DNA from 2 places in the Bacillus cereus group sp. RP37 genome. Region 1 is predicted to be linked to the other one. Evidence: predicted binding sites of a transcription regulator. Region 1 holds the regulator's gene; the other holds the start of a gene.

Region 1 (6,934 bases):
TTTTAATTAAAAATTCTTCTAAAGAATCCGCTATTTTCTCATCCTCAGAGTAAATAGGACATTGGCCTAATTCATTTTCCTCTTTAAATTTAATTGTTAAAAAACTAATTTCCGTAATTTCGAAAAATACCAATGATTCTTCATCATCTGTATCATCCAAGTTTGGATTATGTTCATAAATATCCTGTCTTAAACGAAAATCTGCAACTGAAATCGGGTCCATAAATCTATTGATTAAATTTCTATTGGTACTTAAAAATCCATAACCAATTTCCTCAAAGAAATGTTTTAGTTCTTTAGGGAACTGTATTTTTAACAAATCCCCTGCTTCTGCTATCTCTTCTTTTGGCAAAGGGTAAAAAATAGGGGTTTGATTAGATTTAATACTTTCGTCTGCTACAATATGTTTTTTCAAAAAGTTAAACATAGCGTTAATACCTCCGTATTAAAGAAGGACTCTTTTTCAATGCTTCCTCAAGCATTGTAATGAAATCATTATATGTTTTCATTACTGTGCCAGATGGTTTATCAAATTCTAGATAAGTACCGTCTGATAAGTTTCTGCTAAAAAACTTCTTACTAAGAGTATTTATTCACTTTTAGTATAGGTATTATATTTGGGTATAGACCAAGTTATATCTACACTATCTCCATCTTATAAGTGTCTAGTTAATGCAAACCATTATTTCAACTTCTATCAGTTATTTTAGGACTTTCTTTTACATGTCCACTTTTGAATCCCATACCTCTACAAATTCAAAACCTTTTAAATCACTTTCTAAAACTGCACTTCTCAACTCATCTGATACAAAAACAGAAGGAATATGTAATATTTCATTTAAGTAAACTTTAAATATTGTTTGGTTCTTAACCATATTAGATAAGAATGCGTATTTTTTGAAGTCTATTACTAAACCAGAGCGTAATTTCTTTAGTATAGCTTTTTCATAATCAATAGCATCTATTGCATTTAAAACGTTAATTATATAATAGACTTCGCCCGTCACATCATGAATTAGGGGAAGAAATTCTACATTATCACCCAGCATAGATTCTAAGAATTTTTTAGCTTTCTCACTAACCATTGGTGTACCAACTTCTCCCCAAAAATGAGGGGAATCACTTTGATTTCCTTCTTCTACACATTTAATACGTATTTCTCCCCATGAATCAGATGCTTTTGCTGCCGAGTCAATTTTTCCTTCAAAATATTTTTTAGAATCTCCTTCTAAATTCAATAGCTGAAAGGATTCATAGTCATCAAATGAACTCTTTAATTCCCAAATTTTCATTTTTACTCTCCTTTGCTATTTTTCTAGTATAAATAAGATTACTCTTTCTTCGATTTATTTAATTTTAATTCACCATTCAATAAACGTTCTCTTATATCATGTAAAGATTCAACAATATCTTCCTGGGTACCGCCTCGTTTCTTAATAAGACTTCATACCCTCTCTACTTCAAGTATGTACTCTGAACTATGATTGCCTATGTGTAAGACTTCAGTAACCACGTATTCATTCACTTTATAAGATAAAAATACTCCGTTAGCCGCCGAATCATGGTCTATCCTAAATTCCTTTAATATTTTTGTGCCTTTTCTGCCCTACTGTCGTTCCAAGGCGTTAGATGATGCGCTGCATCCTTAAGTTCTTCACGTAATACTTTAGATGCTGTATACGAATCGTGATAATCATTTTTTACATCTACTCTATCCAGAACTTTATCCGCATACTCTTTTATTAGTTCCTGCACATCCTTAATTCTACTTCTTCAACATTCAAAATGTCATTATCGTGACAGTAATCAATAAAACCACCTAAGAGAACCTTATAATTTTGAATATTTACCTCCGTTGTATTCCTAAACTTACGGTCTTCCAGAAATTCTTGGTATGCAAAATTTAACAACACAAAAAAGACTACCTCCTTTTACCAAGGAAGTAGCCTTCTAATTATTTATTTATACATTGCACAGCTTCACAGAGTGATGCTTATTACATCATTCCGCCCATACCGCCCATGCCCATGCCGCCCATGTCAGGCATTGCTGGTGCATTTGGTTCTGGCTTGTCAGCTACTACAGCTTCAGTTGTTAAGAACATAGCTGCAACAGATGCTGCGTTTTGAAGTGCAGAGCGAGTTACTTTAGCTGGATCTACGATACCAGTTTCAAGCATGTTAACCCACTCACCAGTAGCTGCGTTGAAACCAACGCCTACTTTTTCGCCTTTTAGACGCTCTACAACTACAGATCCTTCTAGACCAGCGTTGATTGCGATTTGACGAACTGGCTCTTCTAATGCACGAAGTACGATGTTGATACCTGTTGCTTCGTCGCCTTCAGCTACGATAGAAGCTACTTTCGTGTATACGTTCATAAGTGAAGTACCACCACCTGCAACGATACCTTCTTCTACTGCTGCACGAGTTGAGTTAAGTGCATCTTCAATGCGAAGTTTGCGCTCTTTTAACTCAGTTTCAGTTGCTGCACCTACTTTAATTACCGCTACGCCACCTGCAAGTTTTGCAAGGCGCTCTTGTAATTTTTCACGATCGAATTCAGAAGTAGTTTCTTCTAATTGCGCGCGGATTTGACCGATGCGAGCTTCGATTTGTTGTGAATTCCCAATACCTTCAACTACAGTTGTGTTTTCTTTCGTTACAACAATTTTACCAGCGCGTCCTAAAGATTCAACTGTAGCAGATTTTAAGTCACGACCTAATTCTTCAGTGATTACTTCGCCACCAGTTAAGATTGCGATATCTTCTAGCATTGCTTTACGACGGTCACCAAATCCAGGAGCTTTAACAGCTACTACATTGAATGTACCACGAAGTTTGTTCACTACTAATGTAGCTAATGCTTCACCTTCTACATCTTCAGCAATGATAAGAAGTGGTTTACCTTGTTGTACCACTTGCTCTAATACTGGTAAGATTTCTTGGATGTTAGAAATCTTCTTATCAGTAATTAAGATGTATGGGTTATCAAGAACTGCTTCCATTTTGTCAGAATCAGTAATCATGTAAGGAGATGCATATCCACGATCAAATTGCATACCTTCTACTACGTCTAATTCTGTTGTAAATCCTTTAGATTCTTCTAAAGTAATAACGCCGTCGTTACCAACGCGCTCCATTGCTTCAGCGATTAATTGACCAACTTCTTCGTCAGCCGCAGAAATAGCAGCTACTTGTGCGATAGAAGATTTACCTTCGATCGGTTTAGAAATTGTTTTTAATTCTGCAATTGCAGCAGTAACAGCTTTTTCGATACCTTTACGAAGACCCATTGGGTTTGCACCAGCTGTTACGTTTTTAAGACCTTCACGAATCATAGCTTGCGCTAATACAGTTGCAGTTGTTGTTCCGTCACCAGCTACATCATTTGTTTTGCTAGCAACTTCTGCTACTAATTTTGCACCCATGTTTTCGAATGCATCTTCTAATTCGATTTCTTTTGCGATTGTTACACCGTCATTTGTAATAAGTGGTGAACCGAATTTCTTCTCAAGTACAACGTTACGACCTTTTGGTCCCAGCGTTACTTTTACTGCGTTTGCAAGAGTGTCGACACCGCGAAGCATCGAACGACGTGCTTCTTCACTAAATTTAATATCTTTTGCCATAATAATTGACCCCCTTGGATTTTTTAAGATTTATATAATTAACCGATAACTGCTAAAATGTCACTTTCACGTAAAATCAAGTAGTCTGTACCTTCGTATTTCACTTCAGTACCTGCATATTTTGAGAAGATGATAAGATCACCTGCTGCTACCTCTAAAGCAACACGCTCACCATTTTCAAGCACTCGACCAGTACCTACTGCAATAACTTTACCCTCTTGTGGTTTTTCTTTTGCAGTGTCTGGTAATACAATACCACTTGCTGTTTTTTCTTCTGCTTGAACAAGCTCAATTACAACGCGATCACCTAATGGCTTTAGCATGAACAATAACCTCCTCATTTTGTTATGTAAATTTTATTTATTAGCACTCAACTCACCCGAGTGCTAACACACTTATAATAATAAATAATCTCAATTTCTTTTGCAAGTAAAAAAATCATAATTTTTTCGCAAATTAAGCTATACACTTTTCTATATAGAGTCCCTCTTCTTCTACCTTTACTATATGAATCGTTGTTTCCACTACTCGTATGTTACAATATGAAAGGACACCCTAAGTTGTTTTCGCTATACACACAACTTTCTCCTGTCTTCTATTATCATTTCAAATAAGGATTTACGAAAAAAACATAATTTAAGTGAGGTTTATATCGTAGGTAGCATACTTACATGTTATCCTACCTTATCTCATACACTAGAGTTAGAAAGGATGGTTAAACCATTTGAAAAAACAATATTGGTGGGTTATCGTTACATACATTTTAATGCAGTTATCATCCATTGCTGGATTACCACTTCTGCTGAAAACTGGACTTTATGATAACAGGGGATTTACTAGAGAAGAGAAATTTCAACTCATAACTGGACACTGGGCAATCATTAGCTTCTTTATTGCATTATGTATCGTACTTTGGTTACTTAAAGCTGATATTCGCGACAGACATTTAGATACAAAGCGCTCTACTGTTCCAGCTACGATTGGTTGGATTTTTATCGGATTCTTCTTAGCATTTTTCTCGCAAAGTATTGCCGGTATGATCGAAATGTATGTATTAGGTATTAAACCTGGATCTGAAAATACAGCGAGACTTATGGATATCGCAAGAACGACACCTTGGTTCCTTATCGTTATATCTATAATAGGACCTATTTTGGAAGAAATCGTATTTAGAAAAATTTTATTTGGTACACTGTATAAGAAGTTTAATTTCTTTATTGCTGCTATCATTAGTTCTCTCGTATTCGCAGCAATTCATTTTGATTTTACTCACTTATTGGTATACACTGCTATGGGGCTCGTATTCGCCTTTTTATATGTAAAAACGAAGCGCATTATCGTTCCAATTGCAGCCCATGTTGCAATGAATACATTAGTTGCAATTGCTCAAGTTTTAGTGAGTAATGAACAAATTCAAGAAATGATTAAAGAAGCTGAAAAAATGCAAGGCTTTATCGGAGGATTTTTAGTATGAGAAACTCGCCATTATTCATGGCTGCATTGTACTTCCTTCTTGGATGTATCTTTACACGCTTCGCCATTACGAACGTAACAGATACAATCTGGAATATGTGGACAATACTATTTGCAGTTATGGCAACAATTGATTTTAATTTGGCACTTCGCCTTATCTTAGTTAAATTCACAAAGAAAAAATAATAATAAAACGCAGAGGTCGCTTCCTCTGCGTTTTATTGTGGATAATTCTTCAAAAAGTAAACAAGTGTTTGTAATTCTACTGCTAAATCAATATGATGAATTCTTATATTGTCTGACACATTTAAGCGCGCTGGTGTGAAATTTAAAATACCATGCACGTTCGTTTCCGCTAATCTATCTGCTACAGATTGTGCTACTGTAGCGGGTACTGTTAATATTGCCACTTGTATATCAGTTGATAAACGTTCTTCTAATTCATCTAAATGATATACAGGAATGCCCCCGATTTCTGTTCCGACTTTCTCTTCACTAACGTCAAACGCCATTTCAATTTTTGTATTATTGTTTTTCGTGAAATTATAATGTAAGAAAGCGGTCCCTAAATTACCTACTCCAATAAGTGCTACACGTGTTATATCATCTTGGTCGAGTGTTTCACGGAAAAATGATAATAAATAATTTACGTTATATCCATAACCCTTTTTCCCTAACGCTCCAAAATATGAAAAATCTCTTCGAATCGTTGCGGAATCAACCTTTACCGCTTCGCTCAATTCAGCTGATGAAACACGTTGCTTACCAGAAAGAGATAAGTTTTGGATAAATCGATAGTATAGAGGCAATCGTTTGGCAGTGGCCTGTGGAATTTTGTGCTGATCCATATAACCTCTCCTCTCTTCCTATCTTTATTCATATGCTTGAATCAAATACAGAAGTTTAGCACTCATGAATTTCCCTGTATAATAAAGAAAAGAAGTATTCTCTCTTTATTTTAAACTATACACTATTTTTAGTATGATTGAGAAATATAAACATGGCAAAGTTAAGAAATTATTTGAGGTGAAAACATTGATTTTATTACAAGTAAACGCGCTTTCGAAATTATACGGTGCAGAAACGATTCTTGCAAACATAAAATTGGAAGTTCAAACGAAAGATCGTATCGCATTAGTCGGACGAAATGGAGCCGGAAAATCTACATTATTAAAAATAATAGCTGGTGAGCTATCCCATGATGGTGGCGAAATTATAAAACCGAAAGATGTCTCCATCGGATATTTAGCTCAAAATACCGGGTTAGAAACATCTTTAACAATTTGGGATGAAATGTTAACTGTCTTTACACACTTGCAGCAAATGGAGACAAAACTTCGAAGGCTAGAGCAAGAGATGGGAAAAGAAGAAAACTTTTCAAACGAGGCTATATATGAAAGATTATTAGCTGATTACGATCAATTACAATTAGATTATAAAGATCAAGGTGGCTATCAGTACGAAGCAGATATTCGTTCGATTTTAAGCGGGCTTGGCTTCCCAGTTGAAACGCATCAGACGACGATTTCTACATTAAGCGGTGGACAAAAAACACGATTGGCTCTCGGTAAATTATTATTAACGAAACCGGACTTACTTATTTTGGACGAGCCTACAAACCATTTAGATATCGAAACATTAACATGGCTTGAACAATATTTACAAGGCTATCCTGGCGCAATACTAATCGTTTCCCATGACCGTTATTTCTTAGATAAACTCGTTACACAAGTATATGAAATTTCGAATAAAGAGAGCAGACGATTTGTTGGTAACTACAGTAAATATTTAGATTTAAAATCAGCGCTATACGAGCAAGAAATGAAACGT
Region 2 (6,934 bases), 4.6 Mb from region 1:
GAGCCAGGTTCAGGATCTGACGCATTAGGCGCAAAAACAACTGCACGTTTAAATGCAGAAGGTACACATTACGTATTAAACGGTGAAAAACAATGGATTACAAACTCTGCATTTGCTGATGTATTTATCGTATACGCAAAAATTGATGGAGAGCACTTCTCAGCATTTATCGTAGAGAAAGAGTATGCTGGCGTATCTACAAGCCCAGAAGAAAAGAAAATGGGTATTAAATGTTCATCAACTCGTACTTTAATTTTAGAAGATGCATTAGTACCGAAAGAAAACTTACTTGGTGAAATCGGTAAAGGTCATATTATCGCGTTCAACATTTTAAATATCGGCCGTTATAAATTAGGTGTTGGTACAGTTGGATCTGCGAAACGTGCAGTAGAAATTTCAGCACAATATGCAAACCAACGTCAACAGTTCAAACAACCAATCGCTCGATTCCCATTAATTCAAGAGAAACTTGCGAATATGGCAGCGAAAACATATGCAGCTGAAAGCTCTGTATATCGTACAGTAGGTCTATTCGAAAGCCGCATGAGCACATTATCTGAAGAAGAAGTAAAAGACGGTAAAGCAGTAGCAGCTTCTATCGCTGAATATGCAATCGAGTGTTCTTTAAATAAAGTATTCGGTTCTGAAGTACTAGATTATACAGTAGATGAAGGTGTTCAAATTCATGGTGGTTACGGATTTATGGCAGAGTACGAGATTGAAAGAATGTACCGTGACTCTCGTATTAACCGTATTTTCGAAGGAACGAACGAAATTAACCGCCTAATCGTACCAGGTACGTTCTTACGTAAAGCGATGAAAGGTGAATTACCGCTTCTTCAAAAAGCACAAAAATTACAAGAAGAGTTAATGATGATGATGCCAGAAGAAGTAGGCGATGAGCCATTAGCACTTCAAAAATATTTAGTAACTAACGCGAAAAAAATCGGCTTAATGGTAGCTGGATTAGCAGCTCAAAAATACGGTAAAGCACTAGATAAAGAGCAAGAAATTCTTGTGAATATCGCTGACATCGTAAGCAACCTATACGCAATGGAGTCTGCTGTTCTTCGTACAGAAAAAGCAATTAAAACAACTGGCCTTGAAAAGAATAAACAAAAAGTGTTATACACTGAAGTATTCTGCCAAGAAGCATTCAACGAAATCGAAGCAGATGCGAAAGAAACACTTATCGCAGTTGAAAACGGCGACATGCTGCGCATGATGTTATCATCATTACGTAAATTAACTCGCCACACACCACTTAACGTAATTCCGAAGAAACGTGAGATCGCTGCGAAAATTTTAGAAGATGAGCGTTACACAGTTTAATACCTTTAAATAACAGTAGTCGTATAAACGACTACTGTTATTTTTTTTGAAAAAAAGAAATTTTTAGTGACATAAAACTAATGACATTAGTATAATAAAACTAATGGTATTAGTTTTCGTGAAAAGGGAGATGGAAATATGAGAATGATACATGAAAAAACGGTATATCAATTGTCATTTTTGCCAAGAGTGTTTCCTGTAAATTGTTACTTTGTGGAGGAAGAAGATGGTTTAACTTTAATTGATGCTGCTTTGCCATATAGCGCAAAAGGGATCTTGCAGGCGGCTGAGAAAATAGGGAAACCAATTACTAAGATTGTATTAACACATGCGCATGATGATCACATCGGTGCATTAGACGCATTAAAGGAAGTAATTCCTCATGTTCCAGTCTATATTTCTAAGAGGGAAGCAAAGCTGTTAGAAGGAGATACGACGTTACAAAAGGATGAACCAAATACGCCAATAAAAGGCGGTGTACCTAAAAAGATAAAAACGGTACCTGATGTTTTATTAGAAGATGGCGACCGAGTTGGATCGCTTCTTGCGATTATGACACCGGGACATACACCAGGCTCCATGTCGTTTCTTGATGTAAGAAATAAAGCTCTGATTGTCGGGGATGCATTCCAAACAAGAGGAGGTATGGCTGTTTCAGGACAAATGAAATTTTGGTTTCCGTTTCCGGCGATGGCAACGTGGAGCAAAGACATATCATTACAAAGTGCAGAGAAGTTAAGAGAATATGAGCCTTCCTTGCTTGCGGCAGGGCACGGAAAAATGATAAAGGATCCAGGGGTTGTCATAGAGCTTGCTATTAAGGAAGCGAAGCGGAATATAGAAAGTAAGAAAGAGGGTTAATTTATGTCACCGAGAATCGGACTTACATTACAGAAAATTATAGAAACAGCTGCAGAAATAGCAGATGCAAATGGAATACAAGAAGTAACGTTAGCTTCATTAGCGCAAACGTTAGGGATACGTTCTCCCTCACTATATAATCATGTGAAAGGGTTACAAGATGTACGGAAACATCTTGGTATTTACGGAATACAACAGCTGCATAACAAGCTGGAAGAAGCGACCGAGAATAAACGTATGGATGAAGCAATTCATGCATTAGGAGAAGCGTATGTAGCATTCGTACGCAAACATCCTGGACTGTATGAAGCAACCTTTTTACGAGATGAAGAAGTAAGAAAAGCAGGAGACGGAATTGTGAAGCTTTGTCTTCATGTTTTACAACAATACGGCTTAGAAGGAGAGAATGCACTTCATGCGACACGTGGATTCAGAAGTATTTGTCATGGATTTGCGTCGATTGAACAGCAGGGTGGATTTGGTTTGCCGCTAGATTTAGATACAAGTTTACATGTATTATTGGAAACGTTTATTAAAGGATTACATGGAATGAGAAATTAAATAAGAAGCGAGGCAACTAAAAACCTTAGAAGCGATTCTAAGGTTTTTTTAGTGCATATGATTCCAAAAGAATGGTAGGTGGGAGGATTAAAGTTTCACTTTATTTATGTTAAAAATAGTTTACATGATGTTAAAAATAAATTACAATCAAAATATAGAAAATAATGTAAAACAAGGAGAGGTTATGAAACAAAGTGGGAATTTACAAAATAATCTCGTTGTACTCAGAGCAGAAAAGCGCTGGTCACAAACAGATTTAGCGAACAAAGCTGGGGTAAGTAGACAAACAATCGCCTCAATTGAAGCGAATCGTTATAATCCATCTTTAATTTTAGCTTTTGAAATTGCACATATTTTAGGTAAGGAGTTTCATGAAGTTTTTCAATATAAGATAGAGGGGGAAACGGAATGAGTATTGTAATAGGGATAATAATCTCAGTAGCAGGGCTAATAGGTGTTTTATATTCAACACGTTTTCAGAAGAATGAAGGGGAAGATGAAAGAGGCGAGCATATTACAGGGAATGCAGCTAAAATTTCATTGTTTGTATTTTTATTTCTATATTTAGTTATCTTTTTAATTGGGAATCTATATTCATTGACAGGTGAACAGTATAAATTAGCAAATGCATTTTTATTAGCAGGGGTACTTTGTTCTTATGCTTTAACTATCGTAGTTTTAAAAAGAAGATATTAACTGGAAAAGAGTCTCTAATGGTTTAGAGGCTCTTTCTTGTTAAATGATATTATTTAGCTGGTTTGAAAAATGTGTATATGGCTAAGGAAAGGCAAACGAAAATAAATGCGATAGGATCTTGATATGGACTAGGCTCAGAACCTTTCTGGATTTCTGTAAGGAAGTCATGTGTTTTCATGTTCATTGCTCCTTTAACTAATAAGTTTTATATGATGCGAGGGTTATGGTGGATAGGAAGTGTTTTTTGAAATTTCATATAATAATTATTGCATAGCAATCCTATTCCTAAAACTATAAAATATAAAGTTTTCATAATATGTAAAATTGCATATTATTCTTTTTGGAAATTTTGTTATATTATCTTTATATTTCAATTAAAGGGTTTTATTAAGATAAATGAGAATAACTGGAGGGATACTGTGAGTAAAACAGTGTTAGAAGCGTATAGTGTGGAAAGAAAAATAGAGAATATAACATATAAAAATCTATTTGTAACGATAGCAATGATTATAGGGAGTTCACTCCTAGGAGGATTATTCCTTGGTTTAGCCTTTGAGATTTATGGAGAAGAAGTATTAAGTACTAATTTAGAAGGATATTATTTACTCTTATTTGATGCAGCTGTTGTTGCTATCGTTTTATTAGCTTATAAACCAGTTCTTCATTTTATTAAATCTATTTGGGATGTATCCGTTTTGAAGAATGGGAAGACATATTTATATCTATTAATTGGTTTTATAGTCATTGCGTTATCACAATATTTAACGTTACATGTGTTTAGTTTTGAAAGTGCAGCAGAACAGAAGGAACAATTAGGGAGCTTCGGGATTCAAAATAGCATACAAAGTATTATATATGTGTTAAGTGTTGCTATAATTACACCGGTTAAAGAAGAAATTCTATTTCGAGGTATTTTATATCGATTTTTAGAAAAGAAATATAATTTTTTAGTTGGTATCATTATTTCTTCCTTCATTTTTGGAATTCTTCATGGAGGTCTTCTAATTACGGCAACGATTATGGGAATGGTATTTGCAATGTTATACAAAAAGACGCAATCTATTATACCTAGTATTATTTTACACATTGTATGGAACTTACTTGTGAGTATAAGTATGATTGTGTCTCTATAAAAATAAATACATAACCAGTATAAAAGATGAATGGCTTAGCTATTCATCTTTTATTTTGTATGCACGTGAAAAAGCTAATTCATGTATACAATCAAAAAAGAGCTAAATACTAACAGTGAACGAATAAAGAAAGGTAGGAGTATTCTATGCAAAACTTAACAGAGCTTGAAGTAGAAAACTTACGTCATTTAATTGGTGGACACGCAACAATTATTAACAAGTTGGAGCAGTATGCACAGACGTGTACAGATCCACAACTGAAACAAATGCTACAAAAGGATGCGCAAGATGCACGAAATACGAAACAGCAATTAATGACTTTTCTAGGATAGGAGGAAGCAGAACATGAATGAAAAAGATATGGTAAATGATTATTTAGCAGGGTTAAATGCAAGTTTAACAAGTTATGCAAATTATATTTCTCAGTCTGATAATGAACAGTTACATCAAACGTTAATCCAAATTCGTAATCAAGATGAGATGCGTCAACGTAATATGTATGAGTACGCAAAGCAAAAGAGTTATTATAAGCCAGCTGCACCTGCTAACCCAATGATTGTACAGCAATTAAAAGGTCAATTAAGTGCGGAATAAGGGGATAAAAAAACGAGCGAATGAAGTCGCTCGTTTTTTTGTTTTGGGCATGTCAATAAATATATAATAAATATTTTTCCAGTTGTAACAAATATGACGAAAATGGAATATAACAATTCACAAAAAGGACAAAAGTTTGCTCAACATTTCACAAAGTATCCATGGTTTCTATCGTGGGAATCTCTATAATTAGGAGTGTAAAGAACAAAAGAAATAGATTATATGATCAATTAGGAGAGATTGCTATGAAAAGAAATACAAGAAAAATTGCAATTATCGGTACTGGATTAGTTGGATCAAGTTGTGCATATTCCATTGTAAATCAAGGCATTTGCGAAGAACTATTATTAATTGATATAAATCATGAACGTGCAGTTGGGGAAGCAATGGATTTATCACACTGCATTAACTTTACAAATACAAGAACAAAAGTATATGCAGGAAGCTATGAAGACTGCAAAGATATGGACATCGTTATTATTACAGCAGGACCAGCACCAAAACCAGGGCAAAGTCGCTTAGATACTTTAGGAGCGAGTGCGAAGATTATGGAAAGCATTGTTGGCGGCGTAATGGAAAGTGGATTTGATGGTATTTTCTTACTTGCATCGAACCCAGTTGATATTATTACTTATCAGGTGTGGAAATTATCTGGATTACCTAGAAATCGTGTGATCGGTACTGGTACATCACTAGATTCTTCTCGCTTACGAACAATTTTATCTGAAATGTTACATGTAGATCCTCGTAGTATTCATGGGTATTCCCTAGGAGAACATGGTGATTCTCAAATGGTTGCTTGGTCTCACGTAACTGTTGGTGGAAAGCCAATTCTGCAAATTTTAGAAGAGAAAAAAGACCAATTTGGTGAAATAGACTTAGATGAAATTGTTGAGAAGACTGCAAAAGCAGGATGGGAAATTTATAAACGAAAAGGCACTACTTATTACGGAATCGGAAATTCTCTAGCATATATTGCGAGTTCAATCTTTAACGATGATCACCGTGTAATTGCTGTATCAGCTATTTTAGATGGTGAGTACGGTGAGTATGATATTTGTACAGGAGTGCCAGCCATTATTACTAGAGATGGTATGAAAGAAGTTGTAGAACTAAACTTAACAGAGGATGAAGAATCTCGATTCGCAAAATCAAACGATATGTTACGTGATTATATGAAAACAATTGGTTACTAACTTATAGGAGAAGGTGAAACAAATGAAGGAATATATAATGTCCCGTGTATTTAAAGCATCAGCTGGAATTGCACAAGGTATTTTCGTATCCCTTGGAATTGGTTTACTAATCGAAAATATAGGAAGAATTGTTGATATTCCATTGCTTATTACAATCGGAGTTGTTGCAAAATCACTTATGGCACCAGCCATTGGTGCCGGAATTGCCTTTATGCTCGGTGCAAATGGTCTTGTAATCTTCTCAGCTATGGTAGCTGGAGCGATTGGTGCCGGATCCATTTCAATTACTGAAGCAGGTCTAATTATTAAAACAGGTGAGCCAATCGGTGCATTATTAACAGCGACTTTAGCTGTATATATTGGTAAACGTTTAAGCGGAAAAACTGCGTTAGATATGATGCTCGTTCCATTTGCGGCCATATTAGGTTCTGGTTTAGTCGGTATTTGGTTGTCTCATAATATTACTCCTGTGTTAAATACAGTTGGAGCGTTTATTAAAGATAGTTCAGCTGGTAGCCCGTTTATCGCTTCTATCGTCATTGCAGTCGTTTGGGGCCTATT

The links. Region 1 encodes Rex, which represses fermentation and respiration genes when NADH is low (regulators of the CRP and FNR family bind a similar motif). Its sites were predicted from a motif close to TTGTGAAATATTTCACAA; they were not measured.
Positions count from the first base shown of each region.
Region 2: QCI44_RS02360 (L-lactate dehydrogenase) is a predicted target of Rex. The motif match lies at 5,314-5,331, and genes of this name have one in related genera.

Region 1 is NZ_JARVHP010000001.1:5,116,936-5,123,869, forward strand. It holds gene QCI44_RS26785 (SMI1/KNR4 family protein) at 1-427, opposite strand, end outside; gene QCI44_RS26790 (imm11 family protein) at 720-1,292, opposite strand; gene QCI44_RS26795 (AHH domain-containing protein) at 1,445-1,588, opposite strand; gene QCI44_RS26800 (hypothetical protein) at 1,582-1,755, opposite strand; gene groL (chaperonin GroEL) at 1,997-3,631, opposite strand; gene groES (co-chaperone GroES) at 3,670-3,954, opposite strand; gene QCI44_RS26815 (CPBP family intramembrane glutamic endopeptidase) at 4,356-5,105, shown strand; gene QCI44_RS26820 (YdiK family protein) at 5,102-5,290, shown strand; gene QCI44_RS26825 (redox-sensing transcriptional repressor Rex) at 5,323-5,952, opposite strand; gene QCI44_RS26830 (ABC-F family ATP-binding cassette domain-containing protein) at 6,140-6,934, shown strand, end outside.
Region 2 is NZ_JARVHP010000001.1:475,623-482,556, forward strand. It holds gene QCI44_RS02315 (acyl-CoA dehydrogenase family protein) at 1-1,332, shown strand, start outside; gene QCI44_RS02320 (MBL fold metallo-hydrolase) at 1,471-2,193, shown strand; gene QCI44_RS02325 (TetR/AcrR family transcriptional regulator) at 2,197-2,754, shown strand; gene QCI44_RS02330 (helix-turn-helix transcriptional regulator) at 2,939-3,166, shown strand; gene QCI44_RS02335 (DUF2178 domain-containing protein) at 3,163-3,450, shown strand; gene QCI44_RS02340 (hypothetical protein) at 3,500-3,628, opposite strand; gene QCI44_RS02345 (CPBP family intramembrane glutamic endopeptidase) at 3,870-4,583, shown strand; gene QCI44_RS02350 (hypothetical protein) at 4,730-4,915, shown strand; gene QCI44_RS02355 (spore coat protein) at 4,929-5,177, shown strand; gene QCI44_RS02360 (L-lactate dehydrogenase) at 5,423-6,373, shown strand; gene QCI44_RS02365 (PTS sugar transporter subunit IIC) at 6,396-6,934, shown strand, end outside.